DNA from 4 places in the Paenibacillus violae genome. Region 1 is predicted to be linked to each of the others. Evidence: riboswitches for the same ligand, from Rfam matches in the RefSeq annotation. Region 1 holds a riboswitch; each other region holds the start of a gene.
What was found. Region 1 has a riboswitch for cyclic di-AMP ahead of RQP52_RS17870 (stalk domain-containing protein). Riboswitches for the same ligand answer to the same signal wherever they lie in the genome.
Positions count from the first base shown of each region.

Region 2: another riboswitch for cyclic di-AMP. It lies ahead of RQP52_RS33955 (ubiquitin-like domain-containing protein); the one in region 1 lies ahead of RQP52_RS17870 (stalk domain-containing protein).
Region 3: another riboswitch for cyclic di-AMP. It lies ahead of RQP52_RS27820 (hypothetical protein); the one in region 1 lies ahead of RQP52_RS17870 (stalk domain-containing protein).
Region 4: another riboswitch for cyclic di-AMP. It lies ahead of RQP52_RS32990 (C40 family peptidase); the one in region 1 lies ahead of RQP52_RS17870 (stalk domain-containing protein).

Region 1 is NZ_JAWCUD010000006.1:12,647-20,552, forward strand. It holds gene moaA (GTP 3',8-cyclase MoaA) at 1-359, shown strand, start outside; gene RQP52_RS17855 (molybdopterin molybdotransferase MoeA) at 382-1,650, shown strand; gene RQP52_RS17860 (sporulation protein YjcZ) at 1,743-1,856, opposite strand; gene RQP52_RS17865 (GNAT family N-acetyltransferase) at 2,034-3,224, shown strand; gene RQP52_RS17870 (stalk domain-containing protein) at 3,656-4,453, opposite strand; cyclic di-AMP (ydaO/yuaA leader) riboswitch at 4,467-4,619, opposite strand; gene RQP52_RS17875 (LiaF transmembrane domain-containing protein) at 4,788-5,087, shown strand; gene RQP52_RS17880 (PspA/IM30 family protein) at 5,115-5,738, shown strand; gene liaF (cell wall-active antibiotics response protein LiaF) at 5,913-6,575, shown strand; gene RQP52_RS17890 (sensor histidine kinase) at 6,601-7,662, shown strand; gene RQP52_RS17895 (response regulator) at 7,741-7,906, shown strand, end outside.
Region 2 is NZ_JAWCUD010000019.1:9,757-17,662, reverse strand. It holds gene yabG (sporulation peptidase YabG) at 1-382, opposite strand, end outside; gene rsmA (16S rRNA (adenine(1518)-N(6)/adenine(1519)-N(6))-dimethyltransferase RsmA) at 438-1,346, opposite strand; gene rnmV (ribonuclease M5) at 1,409-1,951, opposite strand; gene RQP52_RS33955 (ubiquitin-like domain-containing protein) at 2,068-3,207, opposite strand; cyclic di-AMP (ydaO/yuaA leader) riboswitch at 3,498-3,691, opposite strand; gene RQP52_RS33950 (ABC transporter ATP-binding protein) at 3,974-4,717, shown strand; gene RQP52_RS33945 (ABC transporter permease) at 4,714-5,946, shown strand; gene RQP52_RS33940 (TatD family hydrolase) at 5,932-6,699, opposite strand; gene RQP52_RS33935 (HD domain-containing protein) at 6,727-7,906, opposite strand, start outside.
Region 3 is NZ_JAWCUD010000011.1:308,545-316,450, forward strand. It holds gene RQP52_RS27800 (hypothetical protein) at 1-146, opposite strand, end outside; gene RQP52_RS27805 (NUDIX hydrolase) at 204-662, opposite strand; gene RQP52_RS27810 (hypothetical protein) at 848-1,279, opposite strand; gene RQP52_RS27815 (YfiT family bacillithiol transferase) at 1,595-2,113, opposite strand; gene RQP52_RS27820 (hypothetical protein) at 2,390-2,755, opposite strand; cyclic di-AMP (ydaO/yuaA leader) riboswitch at 2,843-2,970, opposite strand; gene RQP52_RS27825 (hypothetical protein) at 3,222-3,605, opposite strand; gene RQP52_RS27830 (hypothetical protein) at 3,800-4,153, opposite strand; gene RQP52_RS27835 (DUF4274 domain-containing protein) at 4,252-4,668, opposite strand; gene RQP52_RS27840 (hypothetical protein) at 4,837-5,106, opposite strand; gene RQP52_RS27845 (YobA family protein) at 5,297-5,626, opposite strand; gene RQP52_RS27850 (hypothetical protein) at 5,798-6,322, opposite strand; gene RQP52_RS27855 (PASTA domain-containing protein) at 6,419-6,769, opposite strand; gene RQP52_RS27860 (2'-5' RNA ligase family protein) at 7,044-7,577, opposite strand; gene RQP52_RS27865 (GNAT family N-acetyltransferase) at 7,674-7,906, opposite strand, start outside.
Region 4 is NZ_JAWCUD010000017.1:475-8,380, reverse strand. It holds gene RQP52_RS33000 (glycosyltransferase) at 1-1,127, shown strand, start outside; gene RQP52_RS32995 (hypothetical protein) at 1,205-1,864, opposite strand; gene RQP52_RS32990 (C40 family peptidase) at 2,033-2,938, opposite strand; cyclic di-AMP (ydaO/yuaA leader) riboswitch at 2,940-3,089, opposite strand; gene RQP52_RS32985 (aldo/keto reductase) at 3,233-4,165, opposite strand; tRNA gene RQP52_RS32980 (tRNA-Gly) at 4,427-4,497, opposite strand; tRNA gene RQP52_RS32975 (tRNA-Pro) at 4,505-4,578, opposite strand; tRNA gene RQP52_RS32970 (tRNA-Arg) at 4,602-4,678, opposite strand; tRNA gene RQP52_RS32965 (tRNA-Gly) at 4,687-4,761, opposite strand; gene RQP52_RS32960 (AIM24 family protein) at 4,863-5,561, opposite strand; gene RQP52_RS32955 (hypothetical protein) at 5,576-6,031, opposite strand; gene RQP52_RS32950 (GyrI-like domain-containing protein) at 6,081-6,707, opposite strand; gene RQP52_RS32945 (ferritin) at 6,842-7,351, opposite strand; gene RQP52_RS32940 (DUF1450 domain-containing protein) at 7,470-7,721, opposite strand; tRNA gene RQP52_RS32935 (tRNA-Leu) at 7,867-7,906, opposite strand, start outside.

The DNA of each region.
Region 1 (7,906 bases):
GTAAGGAAAAGGGTTGGAATGCCATAGCCTCGGATGCTGTGTATGGCAACGGGCCTGCTCAAAATTTCCGGATCGAAGGCGCACAAGGTTCATTCGGACTCATTCATCCGATCAGCGATCACTTCTGCGAGACCTGCAATCGCCTGCGAATTACGGCAGATGGTAATGTGAAACCATGCTTGTATTGGTCAGATGAATTCAATGTTCGCACTTATATTGGGGATGATTCGGCAATGGAAGATCTTTTCTTCCGTGCTTTGGACATAAAACCGCAAAATCACGAGATGGCGCAGGCGCTCTTGAATGAAAGCCAGTCTCATACACCAACACTTCGCCGGATGTCGCAAATTGGCGGTTAGCCCATAGGAGGAACGGACGTTAGTGAATACCGATGTGAAGCTTAAATTCGGGCGCAAAGTCATTTCGGTGGAAGAAGCTCGAAGCGTGCTTTCCGAATATATCGAACTTACCGAAACGGAAATTGTACCGTTGTCCGCCGCGTTTAACAGGCGATTAGCCGGGGATATTTATGCAGATCACCCCGTGCCTCATTTTCGCAGATCCGGCGTGGACGGATACGCGGTTTGCGCTGCGGATATTGAACAAGCTACACCTGAAAATCCGGCTATCTTGCATGTCATTGAGCATATTCCAAGCGGAACGGTTCCTCAGCTTACCGTTTATTCAGGTGCTGCATCCCGTATCATGACGGGAGCGCCTGTTCCAGATGGAGCGGATTGCGTGGTGATGCTGGAAATGACGGATGCTCTTCCCTTGCTGGACGTGGGGGTAAGCTCGACTCAGGTCTGCATCAAGAAAAATATACCCATAGGCAGCAACATAACCCCTATTGCCGGGGAAATAGCCGCGCAGGAGTTATTGCTGCCGCAAGGATCACAAATTGGGCCTGGCGAAGCGGCGATATTAGCGACTTTTGGTTATTCCTGCGTGGCGGTTTTCCGTAAACCGAGGGTCGCGATTTTTTCAACGGGTTCAGAGTTATTGAATGTTGAGGAAGCGCTGCAGCCAGGGCGAATTCGCAACAGCAACAGCTACATGCTTGCTGCCCAAGTCGAAGCAGCGGGCGGAGAAGCGGTGATTATGCACGCGCTCTCGGACAATGTAGAAGAGGTGGAAGTCGCTCTGCTAGAGACATTAGGTAAAGTTGATCTTGTTATCACCTCAGGCGGTGTCTCTGTAGGCGACTATGATGTTCTGGTGGATCTGTTTGGAAGGTTTGCAGGCAAGCTTCTGTTTAATAAAGTGGCGATGCGACCAGGCACGCCGACGAGCGCAGCCTTTTGGGAGAATAGGCTGCTGCTCTCACTCTCTGGGAATCCGGGCGCATCGTTTGTAGGCTTTGAGCTGTTTGCCAAGCCGCTGATTAAAGCGATGTCAGGCTGTCCAACACCTTACCCCGAAGCCATTACAGCTTATCTGGATGTAGATTACGACAAAGGCTCGGCATTCCCGCGTTATGTCAGAGGGACAACCCATGTGGAGAATGGCTGTTTGCGGGTTAAGCCTTCCGGCATTGATAAGTCCAGCATTATGGTTTCCATTAAAGATGCGGATTGTTTGATTCAGCTGCCTGCCGGAGGTTCAGGTTTTGCGAGGGGCGAACGTGTTCTTATATTTCCGATAAAATAAAAAAAGGACCTGCCAATCACCAGCTTCTGTCAAAGAAGTTGGTGCTGGCAGGTCTTTTTAAAAGGAATAGTCAGGTTGGAATGAAGGCAAGATTAGATTGCGAAAGTAGCTAAGATGATAACAAGCAGAACATAAAGGACAAGAACGACACCTACAGATCCGTATCCAGATCCGTATCCAGTACCACAACCAGCTGCATATGACATAGTATCCCCTCCGGTTCTTAAGTATTTAAGTGGGTTGAATCACTATACATCAACATCATATGACGTAGAGACATTCGTTGATTGGACGGATGCCCTGATTTCAAAATGGAAAGCGCCTAATTAGGCATAGGTATTGTCAATGATTTTCCAGTATACTTGTACATGAGGTGATACATAATGAGTGAAATTCGAACATTGGAACAACAGGAATTGCCGGAGAGTCTTGCTTTATCCCAATTTGCTTTTCAATATGAGCTGAGCGCAGAAGAGCAGGAAGATCGCAGCAGTTGGACAGATCCGAAGCAAATTTGGGGCTATTTTGTTCAGGGTAAGCTAGCTGCCAAGCTTCAAATTAACCAATTTCATACGTGGCTGAATGGTCAGCGGTTTGCCATGGGCGGTATTGCGGGAGTAGCAACATGGCCGGAGTATAGGCGCAACGGGATGGTAGCGAAGCTGCTGCTTCAAGCGCTCAGGGTGATGAAAGAGCAAGGGCAGACCGTCTCGTTTTTATCTCCGTTTAAGTTCGAATTTTATCGGAAGTATGGCTGGGAAACGTATATTGATTACCTGAAATATGAAATTCCTGCGGATAAACTTCCGAAATTTCATGCTCCGGAAGGCAGTTCAATCGTTCGTGTGACGAGGGAATGGGAGCTTTTGAATCCCATTTATGAGCAGTACGCCTTGCAATTCAATGGCATGCTGATGCGGGACGCAAGTTGGTGGAACAACCGATATTTTAAAAATAAAAAGGGTACGGTAGCCCTCTATGTAAATGCCAAGGGTGAACGGACGGGGTACGTCTTTTATCAAGTAAAAGAATATACGGCGACCATTCATGAGATGGTGTTTTTGGATGAAGAAACGAGACGTGGGTTGTGGAAGTTCATAGCCGATCATGATTCCATGATCTCGAAGGTAGAGGTTAAAGCGCCAGCTGATGATCAGCTTCCTTTCTTGGTGCATGATCCTAAGTTCAAGCAGGAGAAAATAACGTATTTTTCAGCGCGCATTGTTGATGTGGAAGCTTTCCTGAAGCAGTATCGGTTTGAACCGCGCAAGGAAGTTGAACCTATCTATTTACGTATTTCTGACTCGCAAGCAGACTGGAACGACGGGATTTTCCAATTGCAATTCACAGGCAGCGGGGAAAAAGCGGAGGTCACCAAGTTAGTTGAGGGTGAGCAACCGGCAGAAGAGCGTATACTGAGTTGTAGTATTCAAACGTTGGCTGCCTTATTTATGAGTTATCAAAAGTCGGGCTTTATGGCCAAAATCGAGCGGCTTCAAGGCTCGCAGGAGCTGGTTGCTCGGTTGGAAGCGGCTATTCCGCAGCGTACGACGTATTTGGCGGATTTCTTTTAATGAATCAGTCCCGGTGTTCCGGGGCTGTTTTTTTGTTAATGCGCTATCTCTCGGAAATTTCAGCCGAAAAGGCTTCCGGGCCAGCCCTCATACAGCTCTCGAACCGCTCTCGTACTGCAGTTGCACGGTATCCTCACCTGAAAGGGAACTGTGGGGGGCTATTTCAGGGAGAAACGCCTTTTCGGTTACCTGAAGGGAACTACAGGGTACTATTTTCCCGATATCTCCTGAAAATCGCACGTTCGAGGACAAATAAGAGCCTGTAGTTCCGTTACAAAAGAGAAATGCTCGTTTTTCCACAAATAGCGGACTCCAGTTCCTTTGAGACGATTCGATCGAATAGATAGGGAGGTCCCGGAGTTGCATCGCAGTTTATGTGAGGCTTTAGGTAGTTGGCCGTATGCTCGTCAAAATTAAAAAACCCGTGATCATCACGGGTTTAGTTTGTACACTTTTACAGTTTGGAAGCCGAATTTGCGTAAGGATTGCTGGGAGCCTGGAATAAAAATATCAACGCGTTTGCCTTTGATGGAACTACCGGTATCCGTTGCATAAGCATACATGCCGCCTTTTGGCAGGCCGTTGAAATCATAACCTTCTATATAGAGCTTAGATCCAAGTGGAATAACCGATGGATCTACAGCAACGGTTCCGATTCCTAATGGATTCCCCATATAGTCCAATGCTCCAAAGCCTCCATTTTCAGAAGGATCTGCGGAGTAAGCTGTTGACTCAAATAGTTCATAATCAGGTGCGTGATGATTGCCGTCTTTACTTAAAATCGCTAGGTTGCTGCTTGCATCCCACTGAACGGGAATGTCGGAAGCATTGCTTAAGAACCGAAGCGGCACGTAGACACGACCGTTTTGGAACTCAGCGTGTGTGTCCATCTCGACAGGGGTGCTATCGATTTCGGCCTCTTTTTGGCCGGACACCAAGGAAATAGAGTGCTTGTCATTGTTCAGTGTGACTTTAATTTCGTCGCCTTCCTTTTGCCATTGTACATCATAACCCAGTTTCTCTGTTACGAAACGGATCGGTACTTGTGTAGCGTGGTTGTCATCCAAATAAGGCTGGGCATCCGGAAATTGAACCAGGTCATCGTTGACTTGCACTTTCACGTCCATACTCGCGGCGGCTGCATAGGCATGTCCCGAAAATGGGGAAAGAAAGCCTCCTGCCAAAACTGTGGCGGACACAGCAAGGCACGCTAACCCTTTTGTAAACATATTCAATTGGTAATCCTCCTTCAAAATGAGCCTCCGAGGTTAGTTGACGGGTTCGGGAAGAAGGTTCTCCCTAGTCTGCTCTGCGTACAAAGCAAATATTCACCCCATGTAAATCGTCCCCCGTACCGGCACTTTGTCTGTGCACCGGACTCGGCTTCAAATATTCTATCATTGATAGAATAAGAGAAACAACGCCCAAAATATGGTTAAAGGTCTTAGTGCATACTGGACTTAGGTCTAGGTACAAAAACAGTCGGGAGTCCGTTTTGACACACATCCTTTTCGGCTACGATAGTAGCATGAAGATTACGCGAAGGGCGGTGCAATAGTGAGCATGAATCGATCAAAAAGTTGGGCGTTCATTCTAATAGCGGTAGGCTTTCTTATTTGTATGCATCAAGTTGGTATGCATTTTCATGTCATGGGACTGCTGGTTCCTGTGGCGATGGTGGGGCTTGGTTATGTGGGGATAACCCATGGCAAGAAGATGGGCTGGGTGATTTTCGGCATTGGTGCCCTGATATTAATTACTAAATTATCTGGATTCCTAGCGATTGTGTTTGCTGTGTGGTTAATGTATTACGGCTATCGCATGCTAAAAAAACAAAACGATTCGGCGGAGTTCAAACTTTAATCAACAGGAATTTAGGAGGTGTGGATCATGAGCGTATTTGATCGAATTGGTAAAATGGCCGATATGGCCTTGCAGGAGGCAGCAAGCAAGCTGGACCTGCATGAACGGGGAGGCGGCCACTCGAGGAACGCAGGACACGGCGGACACGATGGAGCATCGCGCGGCATCGCCGAGCTGGAAGAGCGCTACGAGGAAGCGCTGCAGCGAACGATTGAGCTGCGCCAGCAAAGCGTCGACGCGGAGGAGATGGCGCAGCTGCGCGCCGAGCAGGCCGAGCTGGCCATGCGCGCAGGCGACGAAGAGCTGGCGCGTATGGCGCTGCAAGAGAAGCTGCGCTTGGAAGCTGCGTGCGCGCAGTACCGCGCGCAGTACGCGAGCAGCCAGGACGTCTGCCTGGCGCTCGCAGACGAGCTGGCGGTGCTGCGTGCAGGCCGCGCAGCAGGAGCGGGACAGCCGCGAAGCGGGCTGTCCAAGGAAGAAGCTCGCGAAGCATTGCGCGAGCTGGAAGCGACCGGCCGCGAGCTCGGCCGGGAAGCGCTGCAGGGGCTGCGCGTGGCGGGGCGCGTGTCGAAAGAGACGCTGAAGGAGGCTGGCAGCAACCTCAAGCAAGAGATGCGCAAGCTTCAGCAGGATTGGCGCGACAAGAAATAAGCCTCGCGTGATTGTACTGCGCCGCGACAGGATGCGGCGCAGCCGAGCTCCGGCCTCCTTTCCTCATGCTAGAGCCTTGCTGGGCAAGGATTTGCATCTTGGAGGCTGTCCATTCTTATGGTATGCTAGGAATCTATATGAACGAATTAATCGGCAGCCAGAGGAGGTGCAGCGATGGGCGAAGAAACCAAAAACAACCGCAACCGGAATACAGCTCTTGTGCTGATTGGCGCCGGTCTTTTTTTGCTTCTGGATCATACGATAGGCTTTTTCCCCATTCTTGCGATTATCCTCGTCTTGCTGGGCATTCATCGGGTCCGTTCCCGCAAAGAGCGCAAAGGGTTTGTGCTCATCGGCGTGGGGGCTGTGATTCTGTTTGGTGATCATATTACGATTGTTTTCGCTATCGTTTTGATTTCATTAGGATTCTTTTTCATAAGGTCTAAGCAAGTGCATAAAGATGACACCTATATTCAGAAGCAGAAGCTGATGGATAGCGTTCGATTGGGGCGTGAGCCTTGGATCATGCGCAATAGTTCAACATGGTACATTATTGGGGAGACGTATATCGATCTCTCGCTTGCGATACTGGAGCAAAAGGAGACTACGCTTATTCTGCAAGGTGTGATAGGCGACGTAGATATAAAGGTACCGGATGATATTGGCGTCTCAGTTGGGGCATCCGTTACATTTGGCCAAATTCAAGTCGCAAGTGAGCGTGAGTCAGGCGTAATGAACAAATTACAGTGGCAGTCGTCCAATTATGAGAGCTGCGATCACCGCGTGAAACTTGTGCTTTCTTATATCGTAGGAGATATTAAAATTAAAGTGATGTAAAAGTCTAGAGGAGGTTCAGCGCATATTGGACGGCTATAAACGCAGATTAACGAATATGATATGGCGCAGTATGGCTGAATCGATTATTTTTAGTTTTTTTGTATTTGGCGCTATCATCTATTTTATGAACTCAAACAATCTAATCAATCCATTTACGAGCTGGCAAGAAGGTGTGAAATTCGTTTTCATGGCCATCGTGATTATCGGAGGCATTGGCGCAGGGTACGGTTACTGGAACAGCTCACGGATTACACGCCGGCTTGAGCCGCTGATGGAGACGATGATTTTGCTTGAAAAAGGGACCTTCGCCCGCGAAGGCTTCCAGAATGGTGAAGATGAGATCGGGCGTCTCGGCGAGCAGCTCGGCCGCATTATGAAACGTTGGGAAGAGCAGGTTACTTCCCTGCAGCGACTTTCTAACAATAACGCCGAGCTTGCGGAGAAAGCGAAATTGTCGGCTGTTATTGAAGAACGGCAGCGTTTAGCGCGGGAGCTGCACGATGCAGTAAGCCAGCAATTGTTCGCGATCTCGATGACCGCAACCGCTGTTGGCCGGACATTGGACAAGGATTTCGAGAAAGCCAAACGGCAGATTCATCTGATTGAGGAAATGGCTTCCGTTGCGCAATCGGAGATGAGGGCGCTGCTGCTTCATTTGCGGCCTATCCATTTGGAAGGAAAACGATTGTCCGAAGGGCTTGTTGAGCTTCTCAAAGAGCTGGCGGCCAAAGTGCCGATGGCGATTACATGGGATATGGACGAAGAGATTCGTTTAAATAAAGGTATTGAGGATCACCTGTTCCGGATTGTACAGGAAGCGCTCTCCAATGCATTGCGCCATTCCAAAGCGAATAAGCTCGAGGTTAAGCTGCTTCACCGCGCTGACGGCGTTCGTCTGGCGATCCGCGATGATGGTGTCGGTTTTGAACTGGATGCGAAGAAACTTACCTCCTACGGCATCGTGTCTATGAAGGAGCGGGTTAACGAAATTGGCGGCTCTGTTGACATTATTACAGCTCCTGATCGTGGTACGCGTATTGAAATTCGAGTGCCGATTCTAGCTACAGATGCAGTGGAAAGTGTATAGTCGGTTCGTGTTGTTAATTGATGATGGTGTTGGTAGTGGAAAATAGGATGACAGTTCTGCTGACGAGAGGAGAAGCAAATGGACGATACATTGATTAAGGTCTTGCTTGTCGATGATCATGAAATGGTGAGGATCGGGCTTGCCGCTGTTCTGGGAACAGAAGATGGCATTGAAGTGGTCGGAGAAGCCAGCAACGGGCAAGATGGCATTCGGTTAGCTCAGGAATATCGACCGGATGTCGTGC
Region 2 (7,906 bases), on a different contig from region 1:
CGGGCACGCGAAGTTCACCATAGAGCTGCATGCTCTTGCGTAGATAAGTCGGATCTCCGTCTAAGTGTAGGACTTTACCCGGGACTTCGAAATATCCCGCGTTCACTTTCTGCGTATGGGCAACCGAGAGTTGGTTTTTCTCCTGAAGCTGCACTTGGGCAACCGCCAGCCTTCGCAATGACTCGCGAAATTCAGGCGAACTCGACCTGGGATGGTCCATCGACTCTGTCGGATTCTTCAACGTTAAGTCCACTAGAGGCGCGTCCGCAAGCAATCGGTAATCGACGCCGCGCAGGACTGCCTTCAATTGATCGATACGTTCAATCTTAAACATGACGTCGCCGCCATAGGATTTACGGGTTACAAAATCACCTTGCCTCATCGCACAAATCCCCTCCATGGGTTATCCTATGGCGGGGCTGGGCATTTGGTGCGGGTTATTTACAGCCGTGCGCGCGAAGCGCAGTCGACAAGCGCGCGAATTCGTCCATGCTGAGCGTTTCGCCGCGGCGCGAAGGCTCGATGTTGATGCTCTGGAGCAGAGTTTCCAGCTCCGATTTGTTTTCTTTGGTAAAGAACCTCGCAGCGAGGTTGTTGTACAAGGTTTTGCGCCGCTGGACGAAGGACGCCTGGACGACAGCGAAGAAGAAGTCCACGTCCGCCACGTCAACCGGCGGCGTTTTGCGCACACGCAGCCGGATGACGGCAGAGTCCACATTCGGCTGCGGCACAAAGACGGTGCGCGGCACGATCGTGACAAGCTCCGGCTCGCAGTTGAACTGCACGGCAATGCTGAGGCTGCCGTAATCTTTGGTGCCCGGGCGAGCCGCCATGCGGTCGGCCACCTCTTTTTGAATCATCACGACGATGTTCTCCAAGGGAAGCTTCTCTTCGAGAAGCTTCATAATAATCGGCGTCGTGATGTAGTAGGGCAGATTGGCGACGACACTGACGCCATCCAGCCCGTCAAAATGCTGCCGGAACAATTCCGGCAGGTCCGTCTTCAAAATATCGCCATGCACGACACTCGCATGGGGATAAGGCTCCAGCGTCTCGCCTAGGATAGGCAGGAGACGCTGATCGATCTCCACGGCCAAGACGCGCCCTGCGAGCTTGGCCAGCTGCTGGGTGAGCGCCCCAATGCCAGGGCCGACTTCCAGCGCGCCTTTGTTAGGCCCAAGCTCCGCAGCCGAAACGATCTTGCCCAAGATATTCTGGTCGATCAGGAAGTTCTGACCCAGACTCTTTTTGAGCACGAGATTGTGCTTTTTTATAATTTGTTTCGTCTTACTGGGTGTTGCGACATCTTCCGCTGTTACAATCACTTCACTGCCGGGTATAGTCATTATGTAGCCCTCATTTATCTATAGGTTCTGAATTCCGAATTCCACTGTTATTCCTTACTTTACTATATCTTCGGCTCCAGATGCTCCAAGGCTGCCTCAAATTCCTCACGTGAGATCTGGAACATCGCACATCGCTTATAAAATTGTTTGCCATTGCAGTAACCGATACCCAGGGCATTGCCAACAACGAGCCTCCTGGAAGCCGCCTCCGGATGAACGATCAGCCCTGCGGCTATGAGATCCTCCATGGTAAGCTGCGAGACAGCCCCGTCGTACTCTGTCCGCAGGTTCTGGAGCGCCTCCCGGACAATCTCCGGCGCTGCGTTCTCGACGCCGATGTCGCCCTTATATTCGGCCTGCGCCTGCGTGATAAAGGCATGCTTGCAGCCAGGCACCTTGGCTGCCACAATCTTCCGTATCCGCTCACCTGCGTGATCCGGATCCGTAAAGATAATGACGCCTCTGCGCTGCTGCGCGAGGGCTATTCGCTTCAATACGGCTTGCCCGATGGCTGAGCCGCCTGTCTCTATCGTATCCGCCTCGACGGCTCGGCGAATAGCGGCCGTGTCGTCCTTGCCTTCAACGACGATGACTTCTTTAATCATAATCGGTTCCCTTCCCAGTACGCAGAAAAAGAAGAGGGATTCCCTCTTCTTTCGCCCAGGCTGCTTGCCTGGCAACGTATATTGACATTGTTCCCGCTGAAACAGACGTTTACACGTTAATTTTCAGACGGCTTTTTCGGTCCTACGACATAGACCGTATACCCTTGTTTCGTTCCGAATTTATTGGCGTAGCCATGATCTTCAAAGTACACATCGATCATTTGGCCTTTCACACCACTGCCAATATCTTCAGCACGACGGAAGCCAACGCCCTCAATGTAAACCCACCATCCCAGTGGGATAACTTTCGGATCTACCGCAATCGTTCTGCCCTCAGTAACTGTCGTTCCTGTATACGTCTTCCCATACCCAGGAGTTCCTTCGGCTTTCCCTGTCGAATCGGCTCCCGCTGAATAAGCCGTGAGTTTCACGTTCTTGAGGATTTGTTTATACCCAAATGTTACACCATTCTTAGAGACCTCATCCACGCTAGGGGATGATGCCGACAGAACGACAACGGGATTTTTCGTGCCAACGGACACAACTTTTTTAACACTTTGTTCCTGTACTTCTTGACCTACAACAGCTTCTGCAACTAATACGCCATCTTCGTAAGTCTTTTCTTTCTTTTTCAAAAGTACGCCCTCTTTACCTTCTTGAACGACCTGCTCTTTACCCTTAAGCAACGATGCATCATTTTTCTTTTCCGTGTCGAATGCAATCGGTTCTGTTACTTCTTCCGTCTCTTTTTTCACACGGACGATTTTGATTTCATCGCCTGAGCTTAAAGAGGCTGTCGGTTCGGGAGTCAGCTTATCGTGCTCCCCAAGTGCAATATGTAAACGTTGCAATGCACTTTCAACCGTTCTTGCAGTTGTGTAAACAGTGGTGGTCTTTCCATCAGCAGTCAATTGAATTGGAGAAGCGTGTTCGATGACGAATTTGTCCCCGCCCTTGATTGTAGCCGTAGGGTCTGCAGATATTTCATCGTGTTCACCAATCGTTATGGCTTGTTCATCCAGTAGGCGTTGCAGGACCCATTGCTTCGTGTGCACAACGGTTTCTTGTCCATTCACAACCACGGATACGCTCTTGGTAGCCGTACCGTACAACAACACCAAAAACATGAAAGTCATTGCGATTGAGATTATAGCCAGGCTTAAAATCAAACGCAAGTTTTCATGCTTCCATCGCAATGCGAAGGACATGCTGGATGATCGTTTTACATGGGTCTCGCTAAAAGAGATACTGCCCACTTCTTCGGTCCTCCTTCAAAGCCTCGCCGCCAGGTTACAGCATGATTATATTTGACGCGACTAAGGTTTTTAATTTAACTTAACGTGTCGTCCATCCGCAGTTGTTTGGAAACAGCTACGTTCTGGTCGTCCCACCCCGCTTTGCTATTCATCATCCTATGAATTCCGGGTTACGAATAGTCGTCCGAAACAGTTAAAGGTCCTTATGGGGACAAAAAGCCAGCAAGAAGAGGACTCTTCTCGCTGGCTTAGTTTGCATAGTAAAAATACACAAATAGCACGCACGACAATCGTTACCTCTCTTACGCTTACGAGGTTAGCTGACGGATTCGGACGTGAGAGTCGCCCTACTCAGACGTAAACTTACGTTCAACGTCCAAGATTCACCCCTGTTACTCACTCTGTTTACTTCGTCAGCGATACCGCTTTATAAGCTAACAGTGGTTCCCCCGTTCCCATAATTGGAACTCAGCGAATGGAAAAATGGCAAATTGGTTATTAAGTTATTATGAAAAGTATATTACGCTGTTAATCTCTGCCTGTAAAGGGATTAACACCTACTAAAAAGGGCTAAATCGATTAAAAATAGCTTATTTTCAAGATAAAACCACCTTTTATCTACATTTAACTCATTATAACGTACGAATACTAAGTTTCTTCGTGTTTTCACTCTTAAACTAGGCTTCGAATCTAAATTTGTTTATAATTATCAGGTATGAAACCTATGTATAAATTCCAATAATTAGATATTTAGGGAGGCACTGAGATGGGTCCCATATTACAAGTTGACGCTTTATTCGGGGGATATTTACCAAATAAACCTGTTCTTCACGACCTCACATTTTCCATCCGTCAGGGTGAAATGATGGGATTAATCGGACTGAATGGCGCAGGAAAAAGTACGACCATCAAGAACATCCTTGGATTGCTTCAACCGCAAAGGGGTTCAATTAAAATTAACGGTTTGACGTTAGCCGAAGATCCGCTGCCTTACCGTGCCACTTACGCTTATGTGCCCGAAAGTCCAGAGCTATATGAAGAGCTTACGATTCGCGAGCATCTGGAGTTAACCGCCATGGCTTACGGCTTAACGAAAGATGACTATCTCTCCCGCTCTCAAGCGCTGCTCGAGCAGTTTCACATGCAGGACAAGCTTAACTCTTTCGCAAGCCATTTATCCAAAGGGATGAAGCAAAAGGTCATGATCATGAATGCGTTCCTGATCGAACCTTCCCTCTACATCATTGATGAGCCTTTTCTCGGGCTCGATCCGCTGGCTATCCGCTCATTACTGGAGTTGATGGTCAAAATGAAGCGACGCGGCGCGTCATTTCTCATATCCTCGCATATTTTGTCTACGATTGAAAAATATTGCGATAACTATGTCGTCCTTCACAAAGGACATATGGTCGCTCAAGGCGATTTAGTCGAATTGCGTCAGCAGACAGGGCTCCAGCAAGCGTCATTGGACGACATCTTTTATAAACTTGTAAAAGGAGAATTAGTATGAAGGCGATGGACATGGATACCCGTGCCCTATGGCAGAAGAGATTTGAGCATTATATGAAGGAATCCATGGGTTACCTGCAGTATGCAGCGCGCAGCAATTTTTTCGGCTTCCTGCTATTTCTTGTCATCCTTTCTTCCTATTATTATGCAAAAATACTACAGCGCCTTCCGACAGATTATCCCTATCTGTGGATCGTCCTTTTGCTGCTGGTACCATTGTTAGCCTCAAGCCCCATTCGCACGCTAGCTAGAAGCGCAGACCGTATGTTTCTAATGCGCGTTGAACATCAGATGGGTCCTTACTTCCGCGGCGGATTCATGTACAGCCTAGTGCTGCAAGCATTCTGGACATTTCTGGCATGGGTTGTCCTATGGCCCTTGTATCATCACTGCCTAGGCCGCGATGAGCAGCATTTCTTATGGATGCTTGCTTTGCTTCTATTAATGAAGGTAGGCCATTTATTGGCCAGCTGGCAAGAAAGCCGATTTACTAATGAGCGCGCAAGAAGGATTTCCGTTAGCTTCCGCTGGCTGGCAACAGTTGTCCTGATTTCTCTGCAATTTCTGACAAGCGTCCTCTGGGCAAGCGGAGCTGCTCTTGTACTTACACTGGCTTGGTTAACTGCTACGCATTACGTATCCAAATACTACATCGGGTGGGATTATCTCATTGCGAAGGAAAGGCAGCAGCAAGCGCGATTATATGCCTTTTTCAACTGGTTCGTGGATGTTCCGCAATTGGGAACACGAATAGCCCGCCGAAGCTGGATCAGCGGGGTCACAAGATTTATTCCTTTTAAACAAGATGCTGCCTATCTCTACATATATATGAAAACATTTCTACGTACGGAGCTATTCGCGATTGTCTTACGTATATCCTTACTGGGCACATTAGCCATCGCCGTTTCAAGCAGCAGCACAGCGAGACTGCTCATCTTCTTCATCGCTTTGATCATTTCCATGGTTCAACTTACGCCACTTGAGCGTTCACACCGCTATACCTTTTGGCTCGACATGTACCCGCTTAACCGGCAGTTGAAAGCCGGCTCCTTAGCCTTCATCATTTGGTCAGCCTTGCTGCTAGAATTATGTATGCTTTCGATTCCGTTCATGATTCGATCTTCACTTATCTACATAGTCGTGCCGCTCATCGGCTTCCTCTTTATCTCACTCAGCTGTGGAGTATTTCTACGACGAAAATTTGCAAAGAATGCTTTACTTGAGACCTAACAAGGCAATGGCGTTGTTTGTCGTTATTTCTGCAAGTTCTTCCAGACTTATACCCTTAATTTCCGCGGCGGTTTCGGCCACCAACCGAACATAAGCCGATTCATTGCGCTTGCCGCGGAAAGGATGCGGGGTCAAGTAAGGAGCGTCCGTCTCTATGAGTAAGCGGTCCAAAGGAACCTGCGCGAGCACTTCCTTGGGTTGTTTTGCATTTTTGAAAGTGACAGGTCCCCCAAAGGAAATATGGAAATTCATATCCAAACACTGCTTGGCCGTCTCCCAGCTCCCCGAAAAGCAATGCATGATCCCCCCGACTTCAGCTGCTTTCTCTTCTTTTAAAATGGTCAAAATATCCTGATGCGCATCCCGGTTATGAATCACAATCGGCATTTGAAGCTTGCGCGCCAACCTGATTTGCTCCCGGAAAACTCGCTGCTGTACTTCTTTAGGCGATTTATCCCAATAGTAATCAAGTCCGATTTCGCCGATTGCCACCACTTTTTCGTGTTGACACAGCGATTCGATCCATTCCAAATCTCCCGGCATCATGTCAATCGCATCGACAGGGTGCCACCCCACTGTTGTATAGATAAAATCATATTTTTCAGCAAGAGCTATTGAACTAGGAATTGTCTCTCGGTTAAAGCCAACATTCACCATTCTAGTAACACCGGCTTCACGAGCCCGTTGTATAACCTCGTCCTGATCTTCCTGAAATTGTTCTGCATTTAAATGAGTATGTGAGTCTGTTAGCATGTTCTTCTCCTTACTTCCTCTTATGTATTATTCCTGCTCGCCTAGCATCTCCCATAGCTCCGGATATTCAGAAGCATTCAGACGCTCAAGCAACTCCTCCGGGTAATAAACATGATGCTTACCCATTTGAAAGCCGCTAATCGACTGAACGATCTCCGAGCGGTGGGTGATTTCGGTCAGCGTCTCTTTATGATCCAAAAGCAGAATCGGCAAATTATCCTCCGTCTCCCCCGGCCTGTACACATCATAGGATTGATTCGACGGGAAATCAATTTCCATGTAATAGATTGGATCGAGCCCAACCTCGGCCATTACTTTCTCCATAAGCTGAATCATTCGCTGATTCGACTCGTCAAAGGTACTGTATTTATACAATTTGCGGTCTAAGAATCGTTTGCACATATCAGCAAGGATAGGATCCTTTTCGCTCATCCAAAACGTTAACATCGCCTGCATCACAGATTCGTCGAGAAGTAAATAATCCTCAAGTGAAATCTTATTCTGAATCAGATGCAGGATCGGATCTGTCATAAAACCAAACGTATAGTTATCTTCATATAAATGTTTGGCGCGCGCAAAGATTTTGTGCAACAGAATTTCCGCACTCCGAGTCACCGGATGGAAATAGACCTGCCAATACATCTGATATCGTGACATTAAATAATCTTCTACAGCATGCATACCGCTTTCTTTAACGACAATATGCCCACGATAGGGCCGAATAACTCGGAGAATACGTTCCAAATCGAACGTCCCGTAATTAACACCCGTGAAATACGCATCTCTCAACAGGTAGTCCATCCGATCGGCGTCCAATTGAGACGACACCAGGCTTACAACAATTTCTTCATTGTAGGATTTGCAAATGACTCCCGCCACTTTTTTGGGGAAATCAGGTGAGACCCGGCTCAAAACTTTATTGACCTCCGTATCCCCCAACACAATTTTACAAGACCAATCCTCATGTCGGGTTCCAAAAGCCTTCTCAATGGAATGGGAGAAAGGCCCATGCCCCAAATCGTGCAAAAGTGCCGCACAAAGACAGATCAAACGCTCTTCCTTCGGCCAATCTTCATATTGGTTGCGTTCGAATTGGGAAATAATTTTGCGCGTGATCTCGTACACACCAAGCGAGTGCGAGAAACGGCTATGCTCGGCCCCATGAAAAGTTAAATAAGAGGTTCCTAACTGCCGGATGCGACGCAGC
Region 3 (7,906 bases), on a different contig from region 1:
TCAACCCAAACTATATTGGTCCAACGATCTGTTTTGTATCTCATGTCACCTTCAATATTGTTATAATTCCATCGAAAACTCGCAAGCACATTTAGCAAAACAATAATAGTAGTAAGCGTAAACAACATTAACTTTCTTTTTTCCAAAATTCTCCTCCTACCTCGCTCAGGTCAGTCTTCTTAGTATTTAACTAACGTTCCCAGTTAGCTTATCGACTTGCACCATTTAAGAACTGCCTCATCAACTTCATCAATATAACCAACATCTTCGGTTAAATTCCAAAATAAAATTCTATCTGTTTCATTATTATTTTTAAACGGGACTATGTAATCCAGCTCAGTATAAAAAATGGGATTATATTTTATTGTACCATCTGGTTTCCTAACTTTTAGTAGGCCTTTAAAATCCATATCTTGAACAACCTGTGCTGTTTCTTCAAAAAGCTCCCGTATAGCGCATTCTTTAGCCGTTTCATTATCATTTCTTCCTCCGGCAGGTACTTCCCATTGTTTCCTCCATGTGTTAAAACAAATTAGATAATTCCCGTCGTACCTCACCACTGCGTACGAACCTGCTAATGGCTCATAATTTATTAGTTCATGTTCATTCAATGAAATGCACTCTATAAGTTCATAACCATTTTTATTAATAATAGCTGTCAATAAAAGCCCTCCTTTATCCCAAATTATACCATATAATGAGCGAGAGTTATTGAGCATAACTGCCCTTTAGTTCAACGAGGCTGCCGATAAATGCCGGCAGCCTCGTCTTCGTTTCTTATTGAACTACCTGTCCCGTTCGTTCAACTAAAAAAACACCGTGTGACAGCACATGGTTGAGCTTAGTTTTATTTCTCTATCTCTGAATGCAACTCTACGATTTTCACTTCCGGATCATAAGTTGCCAGTACCTCTATTAGTTCCATATTTGTTATAAAAACGAAATGATATATGTCCTCTTCCCGGTAGATCCCACAATTTTCTTCATGAAGCCACCGGATGTACGGAGAATTTTTAATTTTAAAGAAGCGCCAGTCCTTGTAAAAATCCTCGCCATACTTAATATTTAGATCTACAAGTAATTTTAAACGGTTCCCCTCATCAGTTGAGCGATAAGAAAAGACAAATTTATTAAACGTCACATTAACCAATTTACCTTCTTCTTCTGTTTCAAAAGAAATTAAAAGTATATCGTCATCTCTAGTAAGGCGTTTTAGATAGGTTGCTGCCGGGAGTACATCCAATTTCTCAGGTTTCCATTTTGACCATTCTTCAACCAAGTAACTCCCTCCATAATAGTGAGGACATTTCTTTACCCTCAATAAAATCACACTTCGCCAATCAGCTCACAACCATATTTCAACATAATCTTATTAATGATAACTGCCCATTACTTGAGAAATAGCTACCAACCCACTGGGCTGGCTTCCTTCTTATAACATTGATTGAACTATCGTTCTGCGTTAGTTGAATGTTCTTCACATGCTCAACCGATGTGTCCAAGTCTTCAAATTAATTCAAAAATAAATTCTTCTGCAATTACAAATGAACCTCCAAATATTAAGCTTTTTACTTGACTAACGGGTTTGTCATTTTCACCAACCTTTTTGCTCTCTTAAAGATGTAATATGAGCGATATGATGTTTGCCGTGCCAAGCGTAAGTGGCTATAAGTTTTTCTATGGTTATAAAACCACTGTCAGGGTGGTTGATAGTCTTTTTAAGTTCTTTCTCGTCAAGTGATTTTAATAATACAACTAAACGCTTATGTATGGATGAAAAAATATTTAATGATACTTCAATGGGTAAACTATTATCCGATAATTTCGCCCAAGAAACTTCATCGTAAGATTTTATTGTTGGTTGTTCCTCGGTTAATCCTAACTTAACCCTCATGTATCCGTTCATATGTGCATCTGCTAAATGATGTACAACCTGACTTAATTTCCAGCCATCTTGTCGGTAGGGAGTTGCCAGTTGTTCTTCTGTTAAACCGTTTACAGCTTCAAATAATTTCATCGGTGCTTCTTCTATTTCACCTATCCAGCGTTTAACATCATCGCTGGTTATTACCTCTTTTATAGTAAATTTACCAATTGGATATTGACTATTCATAATTATCCTCCTCTTTTTGCCACTTTAAGTACATTTTATCAAAATATCAAAACTTCTTCTACTAACCTGCCCTTTAGTTCAATGAAAAAAGCAGGCTGCCTCAGCTGCCTGCCGTATTTCAAGTATCGTTTTCTGTTATTGAATTATGAATTAAATGTGAAGGACTTCCATAACATACGATCAAAAAAAGCTAGTTATGACGGGCTTAATGTAGAATTAGCAACCTAAAAATACAGCTTTATCCTTCAACGAAACTCATATAATACTGCTTTTAATCTACTCTCTGAGGCAAGGATACGGACCACCAAAAATATGAGCCATGGTTACGATAAATTTGTGATGTTCCTCCAAAATTTTTAGGGAAATGCCGACGCGATTGGCTAGTAATTGTTGATCCGCTAATTCCCGTTCCAAACTTAGCTGGTTTAGCAAGTTATTGTTTTGTCCGACCGTTTTGCTTATTTCCAATAAAGTCTGTGTTTCGACGCCTGATGGCCGATACGCCAAATTGGAAAATTGAATGTCGAACTCCTCCAGCCTTCGCTTTAAGTGAAGAATCTCTTCTTGACGTTGTACAGAAGTGTTTAATCTTGTCGATTGAAAAAGGTTCTTCACCTCTTTGGTTACTCTCTTAAGAAGCATGTCTAATTCCTCCTTTTTTCTCTTGAACGAAAAAAGGAAGCGAGGGAATAGAGCCCTAAATATAAAGGAACCCATTTAATGTTTCTATCATTTTCTTTCTACGCTGACGAAGTTAGCTGACGGATTCGGGTTGAAAGTTAACCCTAACACTTAAAAAGTGTACTCACCCCAGAAAACTTGGTTCCCCCGTTTCTTTAATCTAATATTTTTTATGTCTATTTTCAACTAATAGTTCAATTTTACTGCGGTTAACGCAGCAAGGTCATCGATCATATGCAACCCTAAATTCCTTTATTGAACAAACGTTCTTCCGTTAGTTTAATCAAATACTGTAGTTGAATGAAATGCAAGATACAGGGGCTCTCTGTAAAAAACTTACTTCTTGAACCATGATGTGTAGAGTTATGTACCAATCCAATGAGTTTGTACTTGAAAAAGGAGCTGTGTGCGCAGCTCCTTCGCTGTTTTAGAATGGTTTTCTATAAACCTTGATGATACGTGTACCGTTTCGGATAAGCCTTTGCGCCTGAGCTAGGTTGATCCGCACTAAGACGGAAATGTCGCTCGTCGCGTTTTCCACGTCGAATACCTTGAAAATCCGTCCGTTGGCAAACAATACGCCTTTCAACTCGACTTTCGTTGTCCTAGTAGGTTTCGGATCTACTTTTGCAAATGTCGTACGCTTTACACCTGCACGAAGGAGTGCTGCTGCTTGTTGTGCGGTCGTCCGCACTCCAAATACTGGATCAATTTCAACTCCAGTTGTTATCGCCTCCACCTCAACAATCATAAAAAAACGATCGCCGATCTTAGCTATGCTATTTGCTCCGATATTTATCGGTTGCGCCATGTTTCATCACCCCCTCGCACTACAATATGAGGGGATGCAATCGGGGGCATGATATAATCGTCTATTTATCCGTTCATACCGATAAATGTGCAAAATGCTCGTATTTGATTTACTCCATTCTTCTGCCCTTTACTTCAACAAAAATGGCAACTGATCATCCGGATCAGCTGCCATTTTGTTGTTCTCAACTAACGTTACCCGTTAGCGTAACGCACTACCATTGAATTGATCTCATCAGCCAGTTCAAGAATTTCCTTCCATTGAGATGAGTGCCTCACCGCATTAATATTCCATTCATCACCTTGCTGTAATGCTAGAAATTTACTTCTTAAAGTTGAACTTTTAAACATTATTTCATAACTAATTAGCCCATCATAGACTAATTTTTTTAAGTTGTCGGTGTGTAAAAATGTTATAGCACCAATATCGAACTCTTCAAAGATGTTATATCCAATTACCACATCGTCAGAGTCTAATAGGTAAGTTCCGCATCGCTTAATCGTATCAACATACAGTACATAAAGTTCTTCTATTGATATTTTCTTCATCACATCAATCCCCTTACTTAATGAAACATAAGCTTGGTAACTATACCGCATATTTAAACTAAATATAATTCTCCAGTTAGCTCAATGGTTAACAGGAATTAGACCCCCTCAAAAATGACTTCGGGTATGTTTGGATTAGCCCTTTTTAATTTGTATTTTTGTACTCTAGACAATTCTGGTTGGTAAGAAACTTTCGATATGTTAAAATGATTTTTCATTAATTTATTAAAAAGGTCACTAATGAATCCAAACCATTCTGTTTTTCCTGTTGTCATTTCCTTATTACTATTTAAAAATACGTAACCGTCAGACCTATAGAACAATAATAGTGCTGTTCCAAACTCGCAATACCTATTCTCCGCTAACCAATTTGGCAATTCAAAACCGTTATCCCAATTATAATTCAGTGCGATGGCATGCAATAATTCTGGGTTTTCAATACGACTGATTACTTGTTTCACGTATGTAGGATTCTCATTCTCCAAAAGCTCAGTGTTCCATTCTGTACTAGACATAGTATCATCTCCCCACAGAAAGATTATATCATACCCCGTTTATCTGCCCTTTACTTAAAAGAAAAAGAGAACAGCTGCCGTCCGCGGCGATCTGCTCTCTGGTTATTCAACTATCGTTCTTACGTTAGCGTAACAACACTCAAATATGGTGTCTAAGGTACGGTTACTTTATTTTAATTCTTTTCTAGTTCCTAAAACCAATAAAATGATACCAAGCACAGTGAGTGATGGGACATAAAAATTATCAATAAATCCTGGCATTTTTGGAATTGGAGTTTGCCCTTGTAATTGACCAGCCATAAAGCCAGCAGCCTTTATATTCCCAGATATATTTGCAGCTGCACGTTCAATTGTATAGATTAAACCAGCTGAGGTAATAAAGAGTCCTCCTAATACCATAAATAAAATGCTTGATTTAAATAACGCTTCTCTGACCATTTGTTTTATCACTCCTTAAAACTTATGTTTTAGTGCACTTAAATAAAAGTATATCACTAAATTGGATAATTTTCGGATAAATTGTTAATGAAATCGAGATTTTTATTCATTCTAGAATGCTGCCCGTTCGCGAGGAAAAGGCCTGCTACGCGGTAGCCCTTTGAAAATTTAAAATTTTTTACCCGTTAGTTCAATCATTAATTATTTCTATCTTTTTAGCACTCGCCTGTGTTGGAAAAGACTCATTAATTCCACCATCTACCCAATATCTTACTTTTTGTCCTACTGAATGTTTTGAGGTCGAAGTTTTTAGCCAAATAGCATTTCCTGAATAGCTCCCTGATATATCTCGCCATTTTTTACCCAAATCGGTGTCTTTAATATTATCCAGAACTAATACTCCGCTGTCACTTACTTCAAAGATATACCCTTGCCCAGTAGGTTCCGTACTTAATTTCCCTTGACATCCCAACAACGTAAATACGACTGCTGCTATCATCACAATCTTTAAAAAATTCAAATCTCAAGTCACCTCTGTTATTAAACTTGTTCCCCCTTATTGAAGTAAACTGCCACTTAGCGGGGAAAAGGCAGCCGCTTGATGTCGACTACCTTCCTGGTGTTTATTAAGCTATAGTTCTGGGTTAGTTGAGCGATTCATTATTGCTTAATTATGAACCGTGGTCGTTACCTATAGTAGTTCCTCTTGATTAACTAGTGTCCATATATTTTCTTCTTTATTCAATATTGTGGATTTGATTTTTAAAACGATATCCGCTATATGAAAGCCTCCGCTAGAACGTTCCCATACTACTCTGGCTGCCTTGTGATCTTTACTCAACAAAATTCCATATTGAGAGTCACCCGTTTTATATGCTTTTTTAGCCTCGTCTAGTGCCATAAAGAACGATTGTGCTTCCACATCTGAAAGTTGGTTTGTGAAATGCCTGTCAATATCAACTCCGTATATTAAATCCCAGTCAACCCTTTTAAATTTTTCACCTTCACTCTCCTCAATCTTAATGATTCCATTTTCCCATGATTTGTACAATCGATCTACGACTTCCTTCTTTTGCTGTTGCTCTGCTGGTATAGTCACTACTTTAATGGTCGTTGTATCTTCTTTTGGAGTAGAAGTAGCGAATGCAGGTGTAAGGGAGAGTATTTCTGCAATAACCGCTCCAGTAATTATAATAGTAATCCACTTTTTATTCATATTTTTATCTCCTATTAGTACCGCATTATTAGTAAGCAATCGTTCTGAGATGCATGGAAGTCATATTTTGAATTTTTAAACACTTTATCCCTTTTTCTACCCGTTAGAATTACTTTCCTCATTTACATAAACATTTACAGTTGAATTAAACTCAACTAGATCACCAATAGCAGGATTTTGGCTAAGTATAATACCTATCTCAAACTGATCACTAGTGGCCTTATTAATATTTAATTTAATACCTTTAGACTCAGCAACTTTAATCGCATTCTCCTTTGTTTGTCCTACTAAATTAGGCATTTCCACCGAATTACGAATCATCGGATAGGTTTTGTTTTCATCTCTTGTAGATAAAAATATACCTAACGTTATCACCAACAATACACTCAGATTGATCAATACAAAGTTTCTCTTTTTGATTTTTATCGTTATGAAAGAATTCTTCAATAGAAAATTCAACTCCTTTTATAAATTTCATCCTTCTTCAATGAGCACAAAAACATTATTCTCCTTTCCTATACTAACAAATAATCCCAAATATTTAGACGCTGCCAATGCATTGATAGTTGCGTATTACTCCCCAACAGTTCAAAAAGCGGTAGCTTTAACACAAACTACCACAACGCTAAACTCCCGTAAGCGGGGAAAACAAAAACGGCTGCCGAAGCAACCGCAAGTTCACTAACGATCCCAGGTAGAGTTCAATAACTTCACATTTCGATTATCTTGCAAGTTGGATGTCCTCAAATGGCTCATACTTATTAGGTATAGATTCTTTATATATTCGAACATAATTTACCTTAAATGTTGGAAAAGGAGCCAACGCGTCTCTTGCAGCATCTTTCATTTCTTCGATTTCCTTATCAACCATTTCCCAATACGTCTGACCCAAAGTCAAATGAGGATGGTAACGTTCTAATTCTAGATACCGCTTAATAAGATCCGGCGTTGGCGACACCGATTCAACTAAACGATTGTGCAAATCATATATTTTATTTGTTTCAACACTAAGAAAGGTTACTGCTGTTCCGAATGTTGCTGGCTCTGACAATGTTAACTTGAAGCTTTGAAACAATGAACATGTTAATCTTACATTTTCAAGCCATCTCATATCTTCAGTAAGTCCACCTTGGGCTTTAACTGTGATGTGAGGCTCTACAACATCTCGAAGGCGATTGCTAGCCCATTGATTACGAAATGAGGAGATTTGTTCTTTGTAATCGTCAGGTGGAACGATACCAATAAAATATTGCAACTTGACACCCTCCATCCTGCCCTTTAGTTGAGCAAAGGCTGCCGATCATGCGTTCATTGTGCTTTCGTGTCCCGTTAATTGAACAAGAAATAGAGTTTATAATTCTTTTGCCATTACGATACTCGTTTCTTCATAGCCTAACTTTTCATATAAACCACGAGCAATTTGGTTATGGGCAAAGACATGAAGTCCTATACTCTTGATGCCAATTTCTCTTCCCAACTTTTCTATATCTTCCATCGCTTGCTTGCCAAAACCTTGACCTCGGTAATCCTCCCTAATTTTTATATCGTAAATAAACCCTTTATTGTTTGATTTGACTGCAAACC
Region 4 (7,906 bases), on a different contig from region 1:
CTGTGGATGTGTTAAAAGGTTTGCCCAACCTGCGAACGCTGCCTAAGTCTCCGCTCACTCCTTTCTCGGACAAGCCACCGCTCGTATCCGTTATCATCGCAGCCAAAGAAGAGGAAACGACAATCCGCGAAACCGTCAAGCATCTGCTTTCCCAAAATTACCCGCGCCTCGAGATCATTGCCGTGAATGATCGATCTCGGGATGCTACCGGTGTCCGGTTGGAGGAACTGCGCAAGTGGTCGGAAGGTAAGCAGGACATCCGTACCAAACTGCAAATCATTCACATCACGCATCTGCCGGATGGTTGGCTTGGCAAAAACCATGCGCTATACCAAGGGTATCTCCAGGCTAGAGGGCAGTATTTGCTTTTTACAGATGCGGATATTCTTTTCGCTCCCGGTACGATAACCGACGCAGTCACCTATATGAAGGAACAGGATGTGCACCATCTCACGCTGACCCCCAATATGTTTGCGAGAGGCGCTTTACTCAAAGGATTCGTCCATTTCTTTCTGTTCTCATTTTCTTTGTTCGTTCGACCTTGGCGTGCGAATATCGACAACGCGAAAGGACCGGGCATCGGTATCGGAGCCTTTAATATGGTAAGCCGGAGCGCCTACGAAGCGATTGGCATGCATAAAGCGATCGCTTTACGACCTGACGATGATCTACAGTTAGGTATCTTCCTCAAAAGAGCAGGTTATCGCCAAAGAGTGCTGTCTGCCAAACACCTGCTTCAAGTGGAATGGTACCGTTCGCTCAAAGATGCGGTAATTGGACTGGAAAAAAACCTGTTTTCCGGCTTTCGTTACAGCTATATGGTCGCATTGCTAGCTTGTTTGGGACAGATCGGCTTTTTTATATGCCCCTGGCTTGGCCTCCTCTTCCTCTGGGATTGGCGCGGAGCCGTCTATGCGGTTGCGGTTATCCTGCAAATCTGGCTCTATCGCAAGCTAATGTCCCGATTAATGAGTCTTAGAGGTGATTCGGCCTATCTGCTTCCGGTCAGCGCTTCACTGCTTGTTTATACAATCGTTCGCTCCGTTTGGCTTACTTGGAAACAAGGCGGCATTTACTGGAGAGGCACTTTTTATTCGCTTCGTGAACTTAAAAGAAGTAAAAGGTAACCTTGGACAAACGCCAAATAAGCGTTACTCGATAGAGCAAAGCTTACCCTCACGGTTTGTGGCATCATCTTATCGTTCTAGTGAACACGATTCATTCGCACAACCCTATAATACAAATGGCTGCTCGACTCTTGTTCCACTTCCAAATACCCCTCCGCATGCACATAATCTCCCGTAATAAACGTGGAGGCATCTAACGAACTGGAGTGTGTAAGGAACAGGAGCGCGGCTTTATCGTTGCCTACGACGAAACCTGTTTGTTCTTTAATTTGAAATTTATCTAAAATGGTGCCATGATGCGACCTTGCGATATGGTGAAACTTCCAGGAATCGTTTTCTTTAATGAGAAAATACAAGACGCGATTCTTGTGATTGTTGCTAAATTCCCTCGTAACACCAATCATACATATTTTTTCGCCTAGACTAAGATACTCATCGACTACATAAGATTTCAAGCGCAATCGCAGCACATTCTTGTGTTGAATATAGGCTTCCATTTCTTCAACTGTTCGCTGATCTCTCGGATCCTGCTTCGTTGCATAAAATACTTCTTTGATAAACGTATCCGTTTGCAGGCTTCTGGCCCCTTTGAAATGATTGTATGTACGGAAAAACTGCTGAATAACTTCCCTGACCTCATCTGGCATTGCAGGTCCCTTATCCACGGTATACATGCTATCTGCTACACTCGAATGTCTCTTTTTATGAAACCAACTCTTCCAGACACTTAATTGCATGCGCTCGTGTTCACCTGCTCTTTCTTTCTTCCAAACATTTCTTCATTATAGGCTAAAAACCATAAAATTTCGATAAAAATCGCATGATTGTGCGAACGAAAAAAAACACCTGCCTTCTATGCCTTTCATTCGAAAGAACATAGAAACAAGTGTTCGATAGTCCTATCCTTACAGAACTCTTCTCGCTCCGACATACCTTGCGCTCCAATAAGCGCTCGAAAGGCTATCCACAGCCACGCCTCTGGATGTAGTCGCTGAAATGAATTGATCGTTGCCAAGATAAATGCCTACGTGATTCACTGTTTTTGAAGCAAAAAATACCAAATCTCCGGCTTTCAAATCCGTCACTTTCGTACCTGCTTCACTGTGCATCTCCGCTGACGTACGGGGCAAATCGATCCCCTTCGCTTGAAACAAGAATCGCACAAAACCGGAGCAATCAAATCCTCTCGGCGTCGTCCCACCCCATACATAAGGCACGCCCATATAGGAGTTTGCCGTCTGAATAATTTGCTCACTCACTGACGGAACAACGGGAGCGGCCGCGGCTACAACCTTAGGTGCTGGTGGTGGTGGCGGCGCAATCCAGGCTGGCTTGTGTGATTTTCCATCCACATCCACAATCGCAATCTGATTGGCTTCATTCCATTCAATTGGCGAACCGAAGGTTTCCGTGATGAAACGCAGTGGAACATATGTATTCCCTTGGTACACGGTTGGACTGCTTTCCAAACTGATCTTCTTACTGTTCACAAGCGCTTGTTGCTGCTCTGTAATAAGTAAGATGGACTGCTGTTTGTTAACCAGTGTGACCTCGATTTGGTCCTCTTGCTTCTCCCAGCTCACCTGATAGCCCAGCTTCTCAGATAGCACTCGGAGTGGAACTTGCATGATGCCCTTGTTATCAATATAAGGCTGAACTTCCGGAAACTTCAGCAGCTCATCATTGACTTGCACCTTGACAGGGCTGTCCGTAGGCGTGGATGCAGCCTGAGCGGAGTGTGCTGTAAACATCGGTACTGCGGCGCATAATAGTGCGCATGAACAAATAAGACGTGAAGAAAAAGATTTCAAAACCTTGCCTCCTTGACGCCTCCGAGGTTAGTTGACGGGTTCGGGAAGAGGTTTTCCCTAGTACGCTCAGCTAGCAGCGCTCATTCACCCCAAATAAAGAAGTCCCCCGTACCAGAGCTTGCGATGCTCCAAGATTCGGCATTTTTTGTCTATGTTAGACTAGCATAGTTTAATTGGTAGGTACAAGCTTTGCAAAACGGTAAGTTTTACCAATAGATTTTGTCGCATATTGCGTACGGAATACACGGGATAATAGGCAAAAAAAACCACCCAATAGGGTGGTTTTGCTTGCGATTAGGAGTAGCCAATTACGGATAGCACACGATCACTGACTGTGTTCAAAGTTGCTACCTCTGAATCGGATAATGACAATGAGACCGCTTTGATATTATTTTCAAGATGATGCTCATCCTGTGTCCCTATAATAGCCGAAGTAAGTGCTTCATGGTGCAGCAGCCAAGCAATTGCGATCTGTGTTACGTTAGCGTCCTTGGCATCCGCCATTTCTTTCATGACAGCTAAAAGCTCTTTCTCCGCCTCCAGATGCTCCGGTAGGAACAGCCTTCTCTCCTTGCGGAAGTCTCCCTCTTTCAGCGTCCTGCCATGAAGATGGAACGCGCCTGTCAGTATCCCCTTGGCGATCGAGCTGTAGCTCATTACACCAACGTTATGTTTCTGGCAGAATGGCAAAATCTCTGGCTCGATAGCTCTGTGCAGCAAACTGTATTCCGGCTGAATCACATCGATTTGCGCATAGTTTACCGCTTCTTTCAGCTGCTCCAAAGAGAAATTCGAAACGCCGATAGCCCGAATCAAGCCTTCTTCTTTCAGCTTCACAAATTCACCAAGCGTATCCTGCACCGGGATCTCAAAACTTGGCCAGTGAATGTAATAAACATCTATGTAATCAGTCTTCAAACGGTTCAAACTGTTTTCTGCCGATCTTCTTACATCTTGAGGAGCTAGATTGCTTCTGCTCACCTTCGTCGTAATAATGCATTGCTTACGTATATCCGCCAAAGCAGCACCGACGATCTCTTCCGAGTGTCCATTGCCGTAGCCTTCAGCTGTATCAAACGTTGTGATGCCCAGCTCGAACGCTTTACGGATGAGCTCGATATTATTTTGGTCGTTCGTGAACTCCCAGGGGCCGCCTCCAAGCTCCCAACAGCCAAAAGTTATGTTTGAGATGTCAAAACCTGCATGTCCAAGCTTTTTCGCCTTCATAGTCGCCGACCTCATTTCATTGATATAGTCTCACGATAATGCACACGTTAACAAAACAAGTATACCGCTTTCATCTACTTTTGCCAAGAAACGTGCGGGCTCGGGCATTTCGTTAGGATGGTCCCCATAGCTGTATCGTGTCTCTGCGCGTCCTACTCGGGATTACTCAAGCTGTCTTCACGGACGGTCGAACCCCTAGTGGGTTCTCTTCCCTTACCCGCACAAAACAAAAAGATCACCCCAAGGTGATCTCTTGTTTGAAGCGGGTGATGGGAATCGAACCCACGCTACCAGCTTGGAAGGCTGAAGTTCTACCATTGAACTACACCCGCGTAAATATCGGGATGACACGATTTGAACATGCGACCCCCTGCTCCCAAAGCAGGTGCTCTACCAAGCTGAGCTACATCCCGAAACGCTTATAACTTAATTAAAATGGCGCGCCCTGAGAGATTCGAACTCCCGACCTTTTGATTCGTAGTCAAATACTCTATCCAGCTGAGCTAAGGGCGCTTAAAATATGGAGCGGAAGACGGGGATCGAACCCGCGACCCTCGCCTTGGCAAGGCGATGCTCTACCGCTGAGCCACTTCCGCACGGTATGTGTTGCTTGTCACTTGATTTCTTTCTCAGAGGCGACAAGGAATAATATATCAGGATTTCAGAACAAATGCAAATGTTTTTTGTTACCAATCGCTTATTTTATAAAAATACCGCCAAAAGGCAGCACTTCCCTTGCAATTCGCCGCAATAAGCTATCATTTTTCATATGCTCATCCAACTTACGATCCGGCTTGCATGGCTGCAGCAGCACATGCCCTTGCCCTGTCATCTCCCAATGATAATTCATATGCTGGCTCGCTAATGTATTGCCATATACACAAAGACGCAGTGCTGCATTCCGAGGATACGCAATTAGACAATGAATATCCACATATAAAGGCTGCTTCGGATCCAAAGCCATCTGATACAACGGACCAGCGGTCAAAAGTCCCAGCGTTCCCGGCCCTTTAAACTGCATTTTCACGAGATCTTGCGTGATCAGCGTATTTTTAACATTTTGTAAGTGAGAAGTAAAGCTGACACCGCTGGTATAAAACAGAACATGCCGAAACTCGTACAAAAGATCATCCTCATCGCCAATAGGCACCACAGACATACTGTAGCCTTCTGGCAAGCCTAGCATGAGCTGAGCAGGACCATACACGCGCGACTGAATCAGACGTTTTTTGCGGTACATGCTGGGCAGCTTCATCAAAGAATCCTCTCTTTGCTCAGACTTCCCTTGAAAAGCTATGATTTGGCTCGGATGCAGCACATGGATCGATTCGTCCTTCTCGATGCGCAGTGTGGCCATTTTTGCGTGTGAGCTTGCATGTTCGAAAGTAACTTCCACGCCTCTCAGACCTCCTATCTCATTTGACGCTTCTGCCTCCGCCAGACCACATAACGAAACACCCGCCCGAGTACAAAATACAACACTACAAGTACAACCACCGCGATAACCATATTCGTTATCTTCCGATTCCGGTTCTCTTTATCTATTGCAACCTGCTCCATGGCCTTTAAACGCTCTTGCAGGAGTTCATTTTCTTTCTGAAGCGCTTCGTTTTGCTGAAGGAGCTTTTCCTCGGTTTCCTGCGAATGCCGAATCGTTTCCGAGAGCTTGTCCTTTTGCTCCTCTAATTGCTGTTTCGTTGCCTCGTAATCTTTCTGAATTTGCTCCACATTCTCAGGCAGCTGATAGATATCCTTCACCCTATCGAGCCAGGAGGCTTGGGCTGCAGAGGCAGGGTACATAAGCCCTATCCAAATCACCAGCACACCGATTACATGACCAATAACGGATATATGCCTTGTCCGCATCGCCTTCCCTCCCAACAGCTCGACATTTTCTTCTATTTTACAGCAAAAATCACCCCTTCACCACTCCTGCCACCTTAACAGGGTAACGCAAAATAGTTCTCATTTTCGAAGGATCAATCTTCCTCGGATCAGATAAATAGATTTCATGATGGAGGCCGCTAATGCTTAAATGGCTTGTCTCCATAAATTCGTACATTTGACTTAGCGTTTCATGCTCGGAAGCATATGGACCCATATGCAGCATCTGGACACAGCTTCCTTCATGCAAGCTTTCAAATACAATACTTGAAAGCAAATCTAGCTCCTTTTTCTTGCCTAAAGCTTTAACTCGAGCCTCCTCCACTTTCTCTGAAGTAACATAATCGGGCATCCTGATCATAAGTTTCCAACACCACTGCTCCTTCGGCACCTCGAGCGCGTTCCGGCTATCTCCATCTACCCACCACAAGCCCTCCAGCTTGGCCACAGTGAAGTCTTTCTCCTCCATCTTATAAATGCCCTTAATACTGTAAGAAAGCGTGTAGAGCGCTTCAGTCGCTTGTGCGAAGACATCTCCATTCGGGTCCCCGGTTCCTACGATGGTCACATACCAAACAGGTCCAAATTCAATTAGCTGTGGTTTCGTCGGAGCTGTGTAATAGGATTTGTAGACTTTGGCTAAATCTAACTTTTCCATGCGCCACTTCCTTTTTTTCTTTCAGTATATAAAAGAAACCCTGACAGCTATACGTCAGTAAACATAGAAAAAACCTACCCTTCGCTGTAAACGGCGAAAAAGTAAGTTTCGGTCTTCCTTAGTATCGTATGTAATTATTCCCCGGTTGGTGGAGTGAACGTGCGCTGTGCAAATTCCGCATCCAACATGAAGAAGGCATTGCTGTCTTTGTCGATTCGTTTCAACTTGCTAATAATGCTGTCGAACATCGCTTCTTCCTCTACCTGCTCATCAATAAACCATTTGAGGAACTGCATCGTCGCATGCTCGCGATCGTTGAGAGCCAAATCAGACAGATGGTAAATACGTCTAGTGACTTCCTGCTCATGCTTGTATGCATGCTCAAAAGCGTCGAGAATCGATTTGTACTCATTCACAGGCGTATCCATGCCGGCGAAAGTAACCTTTTTCCCGCGATCATTAATAAATTTGAAAATCTTCATTGCATGAAATTTCTCTTCTTCCGCTTGAACGATAAAAAAGTTCGAGAACCCATCCAAGCTTTCTGCTGCACAATAACCAGCTATGGCCAAATAGACGTGCGCGGAGTAAAATTCATAGTTCATCTGCTCATTGAGCGCTTCCGTTAGTTCATCTTTTAACATGATGTGCTGCACATCCTTTCTGTATGGTTATTTTTTGCAAATCCCCATACATACAAGATTACCAGAACTTCATATACAAATACAAACGGAAGTCATAAATTTTACAAAGATTATGTACTTAGGCCATGACAGTTTCAGCCCTGGATTCAGCAATAATCTGCTTGAGTTGAGCATATAGTAGGTCAGGCGAAGCGGCGCAAATCAAGTTCTTTTTGCCGATCATCGCGATGCACTCTTTCTTGCAATGCTTACAGTTTCCTAGGCAATCCTTCTTCTTTTGCTTCAAATCAGGGTATTCATTTTTCAATGACTTATATATTTGTTTGGATCCGAATTTCTCATTTCTGCAGCAGTATTTAATCGTTTTCATGTCATAACCTCCACCGCTCATATCTACCGCCTATACCATGATATTAGTGATAATAATAATCAATGTCAACAGAAATTTAGAAATAGATATGCAAAAAAAGAACTTCCTTAACTCCTGTAAAAGGAATTAAGAAAGCTCTTGGTGATGCGGTCAAGAGGACTCGAACCTCCACGGGGGGTTAGCCC